Regions from separate parts of the Mesobacillus jeotgali genome, predicted to be linked through region 2. Evidence: predicted binding sites of a transcription regulator. Region 2 holds the regulator's gene; each other region holds the start of a gene.

Evidence for each region. The regulator LexA, encoded in region 2, represses DNA repair genes until DNA is damaged. The targets are predictions, from matches to a motif close to CGAACATATGTTCG.
Region 1: FOF60_RS06110 (YhjD family protein) is a predicted target of LexA. The motif match lies at 1,327-1,340, and genes of this name have one in related genera.
Region 3: ruvA (Holliday junction branch migration protein RuvA) is a predicted target of LexA. The motif match lies at 1,906-1,919, and genes of this name have one in related genera.
Region 4: dndB (DNA sulfur modification protein DndB) is a predicted target of LexA. The motif match lies at 1,097-1,110, and genes of this name have one in related genera.

Annotation. Positions count from the first base shown of each region.
Region 1 covers NZ_CP109811.1:1,223,489-1,226,646, forward strand. The annotation lists gene FOF60_RS06100 (IDEAL domain-containing protein) at 1-81, opposite strand, end outside; gene FOF60_RS06105 (competence protein ComK) at 314-892, shown strand; gene FOF60_RS06110 (YhjD family protein) at 910-1,299, opposite strand; gene FOF60_RS06115 (S9 family peptidase) at 1,648-3,158, shown strand, end outside.
Region 2 covers NZ_CP109811.1:1,944,728-1,947,885, reverse strand. The annotation lists gene FOF60_RS09635 (DUF896 domain-containing protein) at 1-198, opposite strand, end outside; gene FOF60_RS09630 (YneB family resolvase-like protein) at 277-921, opposite strand; gene FOF60_RS09625 (cell division suppressor protein YneA) at 941-1,255, opposite strand; gene lexA (transcriptional repressor LexA) at 1,410-2,033, shown strand; gene FOF60_RS09615 (hypothetical protein) at 2,205-2,408, shown strand; gene FOF60_RS09610 (ATP-dependent DNA helicase) at 2,454-3,158, opposite strand, start outside.
Region 3 covers NZ_CP109811.1:3,474,773-3,477,930, reverse strand. The annotation lists gene FOF60_RS17900 (YhcN/YlaJ family sporulation lipoprotein) at 1-594, shown strand, start outside; gene FOF60_RS17895 (intercompartmental signaling factor BofC) at 726-1,286, shown strand; gene FOF60_RS17890 (hypothetical protein) at 1,452-1,637, opposite strand; gene FOF60_RS17885 (hypothetical protein) at 1,708-1,845, opposite strand; gene ruvA (Holliday junction branch migration protein RuvA) at 1,998-2,606, shown strand; gene ruvB (Holliday junction branch migration DNA helicase RuvB) at 2,677-3,158, shown strand, end outside.
Region 4 covers NZ_CP109811.1:2,178,073-2,181,230, reverse strand. The annotation lists gene dptF (DNA phosphorothioation-dependent restriction protein DptF) at 1-984, opposite strand, end outside; gene dndB (DNA sulfur modification protein DndB) at 1,189-2,286, shown strand; gene dndC (DNA phosphorothioation system sulfurtransferase DndC) at 2,288-3,158, shown strand, end outside.

The sequences.
Region 1 (3,158 bases), 720 kb from region 2:
GGTGTTCAGCTGAATTTCGGAAATAAGCATGTCAACATACAGGTCCAGAACAAAAGATTCCTTGGCTTTAATGCGTTTCATCACACTAGCCTTCATGGTTTCAGAATACGATTTTTCTTTCACTGACCTCACCTCTTAGACCTTTTTTATATTATATGGATTATCGAAAAGATAATCAACTAAATTTTTATAATTTTTAGAAAATTTATATCTAAACGCTAAATGTGGCTAAAAATAGAACTTTTTCTGTAACTAAAGAAAATTTAAACACTTATGGTAAAATAGGGTATAAGGTATTTTAGGAGGTGAAGGAATGACAGGTAATACAAAGAACTTAGTAGAAGAGTACGAAATAAATCCTTTTACCATGATAATTATTCCTGAAGAATACGGCAGCAGGATTTACTCCAGGGTGATCGAGCTGGAGGAGGAGTATTTATCCCCGTTCAGACCAATAGATATCGTTAAGAAAAGCTGCAAATATTTTGGAAGCAGTTACGATGGCAGAAAAGAGGGAACGAAACAGCTTACCGGGATCACCCACAAAACCCCGATCATCATCGACCCTATAAGCTCCATTTATTTCATGCCTACAAGCTCACCTACAAAACCGGATTGCATATGGGTTTCACATGAACATGTATTATTCCATAAGAAGGTGGATGCCCACAGTACACAGGTTACCTTCAGGAATAAGAAAACCCTGATTCTTCCGGTATCCCATCATTCATTTGAAAACCAGCTGCTGCGGACATCCCTGTTGCGCACCAAATTCATGCAGCGGATGAAAGACACTGAACGTAAAGCGCTATATCTTCTTCATGGGCCAAAATTCAGTGAATCGCAAGGATATCCTCATGCAAGCCTCGTCAGTGAGGTATATAAGGACTGAATAAAGAATCCGGTTTTTCAGCCGGATTCTTTTTGTTCTGCTGTCATGGGTTTAAACCGTTTGAAAAGGTAATGGACCATCAGCTCTTGGACTTTGTTGCGTATTCGGGGATTGAAATAGTTATGCTGTTCTTCGTAGCCTTTGTAGATGAAGAGGAACATGGTGAAGGCGTCATCCCGCTTTACTTCTTCAACCTTAAGATTATTCTTTTTGAGGTAGCTTTTCACGATAAAGAGTTCTTTCTGGACTGCTTTCATTGTTTCTTCAATTAGTTCCAAATAGGGCTTCTTTAATTTAAATGGACTATTTTCAACGACAGAAAGATCCCGGTTGAGCACGACCAATACCATCGGCAAATAGATAGCCTGCTCCATAATATCACGGTCTTTCTCAGGAATCCTTGTCATTTTACTCTGTCCCTTCTGTATAAAATAAGAACGTTTGTTCGTAATTATCGTACTGGATTTTGAAGAGGATTTCAAGAGGATAAAAAAATTTACTCATCCCTATCATCTTCTCCAAAACAAAAGGAAACTTGCAGTGCTGGTGGAGAAGGGCTTTTTTTGAAGGCATTGTTAAAGTTAAATGTTGTTTTTTACTCCTGTTGATTGTAGTGGAAAGCGAAGCGCCTGGAACGAAAATCAACAGCCTAATTTGTGGGCCTTTCAGAAAAGATTAAAGTAAAAGCAGGAGATTTATTTCTGTTATCGAAATATAAAGTGAATAATTTTAACTTTGGAAGGATGGCTACCGAGATGGAAAAAAGATTTATCAAAGCAGAGGATTTATTTGAATTAAAGTCCGTTACTGACCCTCAGTTTTCACCTGATGGAAAGAAGTGTGTGTTTGTACAGACAGAGATGCTGGAGAGTAAAAATGATTATGTCTCTAATTTATACATAATTGACATTGAAGAAGGCGGAGAGCCGAAGCAATGGACTTACGGTGAAAACCGCAACCATTCCCCAAGGTGGTCACCGGACGGAACGAAGCTGGCTTTCGTATCTAACCGCAGCGGCAAGAACCAGATATTCGTACTGGATTCTGCAGGCGGGGAGGCAAAGCAGGCAACTGATTTCAAGAATGGTGCGAATGGACCAGTCTGGTCTCCGGATGGAGAGAGAATCGCCTGTTCCGTATCCTTGAAGCCTGATGAGGATTTGCTCGAAAAAGCAGAAGATAAGAAAGACGACAAGAAGCTGGAACCGTTCGTAGCTGAGGAAATGAAATATAAATCAGATGCAGCTGGTTTCTGGGACGGAAGATACAAGCAGACAGTCATCGTCAATCTTGCAGATGGCAAAGCGGAGCTTGTGGCAAAAGGTGAAGTGGACTATCACGTGCAATGCTGGTCTCCTGATGGTAAAAGCCTTGTATTGTCGGCAGATGAGTCACCTGAACGTGATTTCTCTTTTAAAAGTGATCTATGGCTGATGGACATTGAGACAGGTAAGAAAACGAAACTGACAAACGGCACGGGTTATTTCGGGAATGCTGTCTTCTCTCCTGACGGAAAGTATCTTGGCTACACGGGGCATGAGCGAGAGTTTGAGAACGCAACGTTAACTCAGCTTTGGGTACAGAATTTGGAGACTGGAAGCCTCCAATGCGTCACAGAAAACATGGATATCCTTGTGGGGGACGCAGTTGCTGCGGACTTCCACCAGGGAGCGCATAGCCCGGGGTTGATCTGGGGCGAAGATGGCACTAGCTTTTACTTCCTTGCCAGCGACCAGGGAAACACCGTGTTATATTTTGCGAATCTTGATGGCGAAGTATATCCGGCACTTCTTGACCAGCAGCATGTTTATGGGTACACTCTTGACCGTAAAAACCAGAGAATCATTGCAGCCATCAGCACTCCGGTGCAGCCGGGAGAATTGTTCGAGCTTGAAGTAACCACTGGGGAAATGAAAAAACTGACGTCCATCAATGAAAAGGTCCTGGAGTCTGTCACTTTATCGAAGCCAGAGCCAATTACTTTCGAAGCAAGTGACGGCACCCCTCTGCATGGCTGGATCATGAAGCCGGCCGGGTATGAAGAAGGAAAGAAATATCCGCTGATTCTTGAAGTACACGGAGGACCGCACGCTATGTATGCGAACTCATACTTCAATGAATTTCAGGTCCTGGCGGCTGAGGGCTACGGAGTTCTCTATATCAATCCACGCGGCAGCCATGGTTACGGGCAGCAATTCGTCAATGCTGTACGCGGTGATTATGGCGGCGGAGACTACCAGGATGTGATGGATGCTATTGATTACGC
Region 2 (3,158 bases):
CTTATCAGGGGTAACATCATTGCCTTCAGGATCCACAATGGTAACACCTTTAAGTGTATTAAGCATAGAAGATCGGAAAGATTGTAGATATTCCGCACGAAGCTTTGTTTGTTCCTTTGCTTCTTCTTCTGTCAACTTTGATGATTTTGCTTTCCTTGCCAGTTCATTGATTCTAGCAATTTTATCACTTGATAGCATTGTAAAGCTCCTTTGTAAAAAATTACGTCAAATGTCATCTTACTAAAATTTTTTGGATTTTACAAGAATAGAGCTTTCTTATTCCTCTGTCTCTGTATACTCAAGATATCTTCGGTTTACCGTTGCTTTGGATACGTCATATCCAAAACCCCTTAGTGTTGCTGCGATTTCAGCAAAGGTAAGCCCGTTATTACGCAGTCTGACAATTTCCTCGACCGGCATCTCTTTTCGTTCCCGGCCGGAGTTTTCACCTTGATTTTTCAAGTTGCGCTGCGGTTTATATCCATGCTCAACTGCTCGTTTCATCCCACGCTTGATTTTAATATTGTGGATCTTCCTCTGATACTCTTCCACCATACTGACAATTTGGAGCACCATCGAATCTGATTCGGATAACTGGAGCTCCCCACTGTGGGAGACACTATATAACTTTACATTTTCTTTCAAGATGCAATGAAGAATCGCGACTTTGGCATTTCCTCTTCCAAGTCTCGTCTCATCCTGAATCAACAGGGCACCAATCTTCTTATCCTTGATCAGTTCCAGCAGTTCAAGAATCCCTTCTCTCTCAAGATCATAACCACTAGCTTGTTCCTTAATAATACTAGCTACTTCAAAACCATAATTGCCTGCCAGCCGCAGCAGCTCTTCCTCCTGTCTGGCCAGGGAAGTTTCCTGTGTTTCCTTTGTTGTACTTACGCGGCAATAGATAATTGCTTTCATGTTGTCACCTTATTTCATCCTATCTTTCCGCATCCGCAATCTGTGTTGGTTCAATATGCTCAGCCTCCACAGGGATTACCAGCTCATCGCCTGGAACGATTGTTTCACCTATAATTCCGTTTTCTTTTTCTACCCAGCTTATAAATTCATTTTCAGAAAGATTATGTTCACTGGCAAATGATTCAGCAATCTCCCATAATGATTGCCCTTCTTCTATAGTAACAGTTATGTATGCATCCTCGTTATTTAACTGTGCTTTTGCGACGATTGAAAAAATTAAGCTGACAGCAAGCAGGATCATTGCATATGAATAGTTTTCCCAAAGCTTTTTCATTTACGGCACCCCTTGACGAATGTATGTTCGGTTTATTGATTTTATTATAAATCGAACATTTGTTTTGTGTCAACCTAAAAATTCGAACTTATGTTTGTATCTGTGGAAAAGACATGGTATAATTAGGACAAGAAAATATACGAGGTGCGTGAATATGACAAAGTTATCGAAGCGTCAACAAGATATATTTGAATTCATAAAAGGTGAAGTCAAGAAAAAAGGGTATCCGCCATCCGTACGCGAAATCGGTGAAGCTGTGGGGCTTGCTTCCAGCTCCACTGTCCATGGACACCTTGCAAGACTTGAAAGCAAAGGCTTGATCCGACGCGATCCTACTAAGCCGCGTGCAATAGAAATTCTCGAAATAGAAGAAGATAGCCGCATCCCTAAATATAAAGTGGTCAATGTACCTGTTGTCGGTAAAGTAACTGCTGGTATGCCAATTACCGCAATCGAAAATGTAGAAGAGTACTTTCCTCTTCCTGACCGCCTTGTTCCACATGATGAGCAGGTTTTCATGCTCGAAATCATGGGGGACAGTATGATTGAAGCAGGCATTCTTGATGGCGACTACGTTATTGTCAAGCAGCAGAAAACAGCTAATAACGGAGACATTGTTGTTGCGATGACAGAGGATGATGAAGCAACAGTAAAGCGCTTCTTCAAGGAAAAGGATTATTTCAGGCTGCAGCCGGAAAACCCTACGATGGATCCAATTATCCTTCGAAATGTATCCATTCTTGGTAAAGTCATTGGTGTATACCGCCATATGCATTAAAAAAAGCAAGCGGCCTTCGCTTGCTTTTTTCTATCTGCTAAACTTTTTAACTACTTCTATATGAGACTAGCACATTTATGAAAAAAATAGGTAGAGACCCTGACAACTTGTCCCTCTCCACATAAGATATTGTGTAAGTATCTTTCATGATGGAAAGGAGTTGAGTTTCTAATGGGATACAATCGAAATGATAATGATGTAGCTGGCGTGTTTTTCCCTAACCGGGACAGAGACAAAGTCAGGGCAACTGTTGATTTTGATGACCTCTGCCGTGCTGTGCGCCGTTGTATACTTGAGGATTTAGTAGCAGGCGCTCGGGATGATCGGGATGACGATCGTGACCGCCGCCATAGAAAATGTGGCTGCAGAGGCTAACATCTAACTGAAAAATCCCGAAAGGATTGTCCTTTCGGGATTTTTCTATTTCCATTGAATATTTTGAACAGGCAGCACACCTTTTATTTCTTCAAAGTACGCTGCTTTTTGATTTGCAGTCAGCCATACATGCACTGTTCCGCTATCCTGGCTGCTTCTGATCAAGCGGCCCATTCCCTGTCTTAGGCGGAGCAGCATATAAGGTATATCAACCTCTGCAGCTGGATTATCCGCATGCTTTCTTTTCGCCTGGAAGACTGGGTCATGAGGCGGGAATGGCAAGGACGAGATGATGACTTGGATTAATGACTCTCCCGGGACATCCAATCCTTCCCATAGACTGTATGAACATAGAACGGTTGCAATGCCATTCTGGAATCCCTTAACGGTTTCACTAATTTCACGGTCTCCCTCAAACAAGATAGGGAAACTCCATTCTTGATTTTCAGTCCATGCCCGGAATCGTTCCATCTCTTGTTCGGACGAGAACAGAACAAGAGAGCTGCCATTGCTGGACCTAAGGTCTTCTCCTATTTTGTCCCATTTCTTTATTTCATCATCCTCACTGTGTGCAACCAGTTCCATTTGCTCTTCATACTCAAATGGAGATGCAACAGTAAAGGAGGAGTATTTTTCAATCCCCAGGCTTTTCGCTATATAGCTGAAGTCTCCCCCCTGGGACAATGTAGCTGATGAAAATACAAATGGGATGTTTTGTGAAAATACTTCTTTTTTCAATATATCCTCAAC
Region 3 (3,158 bases), 1.5 Mb from region 2:
CTTGGCTATTACTCGAACGAAAAAGGAAATGAAATTGACGTGATGGATGACAGAGAGGGTGCGATCACGGAAATTTTCGACCATAATTTTGGAAAAGAGGGAATGGCTGCAGAAAACCGGAAACGGAGGATGCTTCAGTCCAGAGATGAAAACGGCAATCCTCCGAATCCAACTGTCCCGCGTTCTGATCATGACCACAACTTTTTCCAAAGAGATAATAAATACAGCCGTGGTGATTTAAATTACCATGGACACCTGAGTGAGCAAAGGGGAAGCCGCCAGGCAAGAATCTACACAAATTCTGAGCAAGATAACAGATTGGCCCGCAAAGTAGGACTTGCTGCTGAGTCTGTCGCCAATGTTGATAAGGTAAGATCAGTTTTATTTGGCAGGAAAGTAGAAATTGCCGTGACCTATAAGGACAAGTCACAGAAAAAACAGACAGACAAGAAAATCAAACAGGTTGTCCTTCCATATACTGAAGACAGAGAACTACGGATCATCGAGGATGAAGGTACCTTCAGCAGATCAAGGAATATCGATTATGACCGGAGGAATGGAAATCCAAGGGAAAGCATAAACTTCAACCCGTAAGCAAGATAGAAGGCAGAGTAACCTTTGCCTTCTATTTTTCATGGTTACTTTAAATAGGATAAATAACTTCATTTTGGCTACACTATTAGTGAAAAAGAACAAATTTTAGCAAATAAGAGAGGTGGACAGCAATGGCTTCAATTAAATTATTAAAAGTATTAAGCTCAGCTGTTATGCTCCTAATTAGTCTATCAGGATACAGTTTAGTACTTCAGACAGAGCCAGTTTTTGCTGAGAAGCCTGAAGAAGCAGTCGATGAAATCAACGGACCTCTTAAGGTCACGATCATTTTGCAAAGAGTCTACCTTGATGGTGAAATGAGTGAGGAGCGGATTCAGGAAACGATTTGGTCTATGGAGGACTTTTGGGCAAAATATGACGAATGGCAGCTAGTAGATATGGAAGCGAACAAAGCGGTATTCAGGCAGGAATATGATGATATTTCGCCGCTGTTAAAGGCAAATGGATATTTTGGGCTGTCAGATGAAGGGGTCCTGACTATTTTTAATGGAAGGCCGGATGGTTCGAATATTATCCAATCTTTCTTTCAGATTGACCTTGGCAGACTTGAAAGTATTAAGCGGAATCAATTGAAGAAAGGCATACCAATCCGGAATAAACAATGTTATGAAGAGGTATTGGAGACTTTTAAACCATATACAGTGATAGAAAACAGTGAAGAGCCAGGCTGACTGGCTCTTATTTGTGTTTTCCCGCTTTTATTACTGGCTAAGAAAGTATAAATTTATCCACTTAGATTAGTGTCTAGCTCCAGCGCCTAGCCAGTTTTCATCCCTGAATTTGCTCCCCGAGTATCTTGCGAGAAGCGTTAGCTTTGAGCAGCTCGAGACGTTTGTCTAGCTGCGGCTCCTAACTCCTCGAGACGATTGTCTAGTTTCGTCTCCTAGAAACTCCGAAACTTCAACTCCGCCGGCAGAAGCAAAAAGCGCTTCTTTGTCGGAGTCTCCAGTTTCTGCGTTTCTGGACAGTCGGCTATACTTTTCGATTTCGGTCCTGCCAATGAAGTCAAAAAACGACTTCACTGTCAGGCCCTCCAACGCTTGTCGGAGTTGGGCAGTCGCCTCCGCTTTTCGAATTGTCTAGTTTCACCTCCTAGAAACTCCGAAACTTCAACTCCGCCGGCAGAAGCAAAAAGCGCTTCTTTGTCGGAGTCTCCAGTTTCTGGTTTCTGGACAGTCGGCTATACTTTTCGATTTCGGTCCGCCCGATGAAGTCAAAGAGCGACTTCACCGGTCCGCCCTCCAACGCTTGTCGGGGCTGACCAAGGCACTTGCGCTTTTCTTATAAAAATGATCATACGTTCGCCTTTTTGCATATTTTTATTCATACCTTTAAAAGGAGTATGTTAAAATGAGTTACAGCAAAGCAGAGGGGCGAGAGAATTGTATGAATTCATAAAAGGTACCGTCGACTTCGTCGGTCCTGAATATATAGTCATTGAAAATGGCGGGATTGGGTATCAAATCATGACACCAAACCCATTTGTATTTACAAAAGAAGCAGGTAAAGAGATTTGTATTTATACATATCATTATGTCAGAGAAGACCTGATTGCACTATATGGATTCAAGAATCGAGAAGAAAAGGCGCTTTTCACAAGGCTCTTGAATGTTTCTGGAATCGGTCCGAAAGGGGCTCTGGCCATCCTGGCATCGGGTGAGCCTGGTCAGGTGGTTCAGGCAATTGAAAATGAGGATGAGTCGTTCCTGGTCAAATTCCCTGGAGTAGGAAAGAAGACCGCCAGACAAATGATTCTCGATCTGAAAGGGAAACTTCATGACCTTGTGCCGGATTACTTACCAAATCTTTTCAATTCGGACGAGGTTGCTGCCACAATAAGCCAGTCAGCCGAATTTGATGAGGCGGTTTTGGCACTTAAGGCGCTGGGTTACTCTGAAAAAGAAATCCGCAAAATAACTCCAGATTTAAAGAAGGAAACATTGACGACAGATCAATATATAAAGAAAGCTTTACAGAAGCTATTAAAGTAATGCTGAGTTAAAATAGACCAATACCATTGAGGAGATCGGTTAACCAGCTTATTAGAAGGGTGAGAAACTGATGGAAGAGCGAATCATCTCCAGTGAAGCGGGCGACCAGGATGTTTCATTTGAGCAGAGCCTGCGTCCGCAGACACTCAGGCAATATATCGGCCAGGATAAAGTAAAAGCAAATCTTGAGGTATTTATTGAAGCGGCCAAAATGAGGCGTGAAACGCTGGACCATGTGCTGCTCTACGGACCGCCTGGTTTGGGCAAGACGACACTCGCAGCAATCATCGCCAATGAAATGGGAGTCAACCTCAGGACGACATCCGGACCGGCGATCGAAAGGCCCGGGGACCTGGCAGCCATCCTGACGGCATTGGAGCCTGGCGATGTCCTGTTCATTGATGAAATTCACAGACTCCCAAGGACGATTGAAGAAGTACTCTATCCTGCTATGGAAGACTTTTGCCTTGATATCGTCATAGGGAAAGGGCCAAGTGCCCGATCTGTCAGGCTTGACCTCCCGCCATTCACGCTTGTTGGTGCGACAACCCG
Region 4 (3,158 bases), 230 kb from region 2:
GTCATTAGAATACTCCAAGTTCTCATCTGAAAAACCACTTAAAACCTCTTCCAGTGTTTCAATGGAATTTTTGTTCGGTGAAAAACTTTCGGTTGCATCATTAAATATTTTATAATCACTGATCAATTCTGGTTTTTTCTCTTTTAGGTAGGCAAGCAAGTGCGACTTTCCGTCACCGACACTACCACAGAGTAATATCAAGCTTCCTTTTTCTATCCCTTTGTTTCGTTCTAGAATTTCTTCTAGGTCTAATTGAATTTTGCGATCTACGTGCATATAGTCTTTAAATGAACTAAAGTGGTTAGCATTTTCAATCGCTTCCTGAGAAGATTCTTTTAACCTTCTCAATTCTCTCATTAAGTAGCTTTCTCCTTGAGCAAGATCTTTCTTGATTAGTGTCTCGGGTGATTTTCCATCCTTTATTGTTTCTGTTTCCTTAGGGTCCTTATTGACGACATTAGCTTTCTGAACGTTATCAAGCTTTCCTAAACCCAACAATTCTAAGATCTGTTTGTTGATTAATTCAGTAAATTCCTCTTTTTGGGGCACCTTATTCTTTGGTTTTGGTGCTTCGTATGGCGGGATCTTAAGCTGACCTGAAGAATAAACTTCGACAAACCATACACCCACTTTATACATCTCTTTATGTAACTTAAAAGCTTCAGTGATATCATTAAAGTTTGCATTATGCGCAGCTTTGTTTCCGGATAGCCGGATCGTATCAAATGCCTGCTGTATATCCCTATTAATAATTTCTTCTCTAGTAAGTATATTGATCTTATCGTAAAGTGAAGATTGATAAGGAACTTCTAGTTTCTCTATTTTAAAAACTTCAGATAGGATTTCTTCAGCAAATAATCTACCTTTAATGATCGAACTGCTAGCATCTTCGAATATTAGTTCTTCCATTTTCTTCGCGCTGTAGGCAGCAGCCGGGATCGAATCTTCAAGAAAACTTAATAAATACACTTCATTGGAACTCATTTATTACCCTCCGAATGAATCATTTCTTCTTATATAAATGATTTTAGCACATTCTTTAGCCTAAGCCTTATGGTTTGATCAAGATTTTTACAATTGGTTGCCAATTCCAACACGAATAAAGGTTCGTCTTTTTTATTGCTTGTACAACAGATTAGTTTTATAATAAAAACATAAAATTACGTACGTAAATACGGAGGCGGTAAAATGGATGCTACGTTTAGTTACAACTTTCCTGCCATTAGAGGAATCCAGGCTGGAAAAGAATATTTTGTTGCTATGTGCCCTTTGAGGATTATTCCTAAGATCTTTCTTTTTGATGAAGAAGAAATTCCTCCTGAGCATAGAGCCCAAAGAATTTTAAATAAGGCTCGTATACCAGAATTAACAAATTACATAGTCGATAATCAAAAAGATTACGTCTTTTCTTCTATCACAGCTTCTGTTGATGGTGACTTAAGCTTTGTTCCTTTCATTAATGACCCATCTGCCAAGGATCTAGGTCAGTTAAGAATTGCTCTGGATGCTAGATTTCTAATCAATGACGGACAGCATAGAAGAGCAGCAATTGAAGAGGCTTTAAAGATTTCTCCTGAATTAGGGAATGAAACAATCTCCGTTGTATTTTTCCATGATGAAGGCTTAAGAAAATCACAACAAATTTTTTCAGATTTAAATAGACATGCTGTGAATACTACATCATCTATTGGTATTTTATATGATCATAGAGATCGGTTGTCATTGTTGACAAAGGATATCATCCTAACCACCCCATTACTAAATAGGTATACGGACAAGGAAAGAGTTTCTCTTTCGAAAAACTCACCCAAGATTTTGGCTTTGAATCACATCTTTAATACCAACCTTAAATTGTTGGGTAAATCTAAGGGTGATCAAATAACCCAAGAAGATGAAGATTTCCTAAGGTTGTTTTGGTCTGTCTTATGTGATTCTATTAAAGAATGGAATCACGTGTTGTCTAAAGAGTTGTCACCGAAAGAATTAAGAGAAACCTATATTGTTGGACACGGTGTATTTATTGAAGCACTTGGCATTGTTGGAAATTATTTAAGAAGGTATCACGAACAAGACTTGCCAAAATATTTAAATATGCTATCCAAGATTGATTGGAATAGAAGTAATAACCAAGACTGGCTCGGTCGAGCTTTTAATCACAATGGCCGGATTCAAAAAACTTCTTATACAATTCAACTAACCTCAAATAAAATTAAACAATTAATTGGCCTGCCACTAACTGAAGCTGAACAGGCACTGGAAGATAAATTTTTTCAAGGAGTAGTTTAACATGGCTAACGGCATCATTAGTAATCTTTTATCTAAAAACAACCCTCATATAGAGGAAGCAAAAGAAAGAATTAAAGCAGCTTATAAAGAAGATAATCGACCTTGGGTGGTTGGATACAGTGGTGGGAAAGACTCCACTGTGGTTGTACAATTAGTATTTGAAGCCCTAACTGAGATGGACAGTGAAGAACTGCATAAAAAAGTTTATGTAATCTCCTCTGATACACTAGTTGAAACACCTTTAATTATAAATTCTATTAACCAGACGTTAAGAAGAATTCAAGAAGAAGCGCTAAATAGAAATTTGCCGATCGAAACGCATAAAGTAAAACCTGAATTTGAACAATCATTTTGGGTGAATATTATCGGTAAAGGCTACCCTACCCCAAACCAGCAATTTAGATGGTGTACCGACCGTCTTAAGATCGACCCTGCGAACCAATTTATAATGGATAAAGTCTCCTCATTTGGAGAAGTGATCATGGTTCTAGGTGTACGAGAGGATGAAAGTGCTACTAGAGGCAATGTCATTCGCTCGCACACAGTTGAAGGAAAAACTTTTATGAGACATTCCACATTATCTAATGCTTATGTTTATGCACCAATAAGAAGCTTCACATTAGATGATGTATGGGATTACTTATTGAACTTCCCTTCTCCTTGGGGTGATGATAATCATGAATTACACAGACTATATCAGGATTCTAGCAGTGGTGAATGTCCATTGGTAGTGGATAAGACAATAAAAGAATCAGCCGGATCTTGCGGAAACAGCCGTTTTGGATGCTGGGTTTGTACTGTAGTCAATGAAGATAAGGCATTGAGCGGATTTATCCAAAGCGGACATGACTGGATGAAACCATTATTGGATT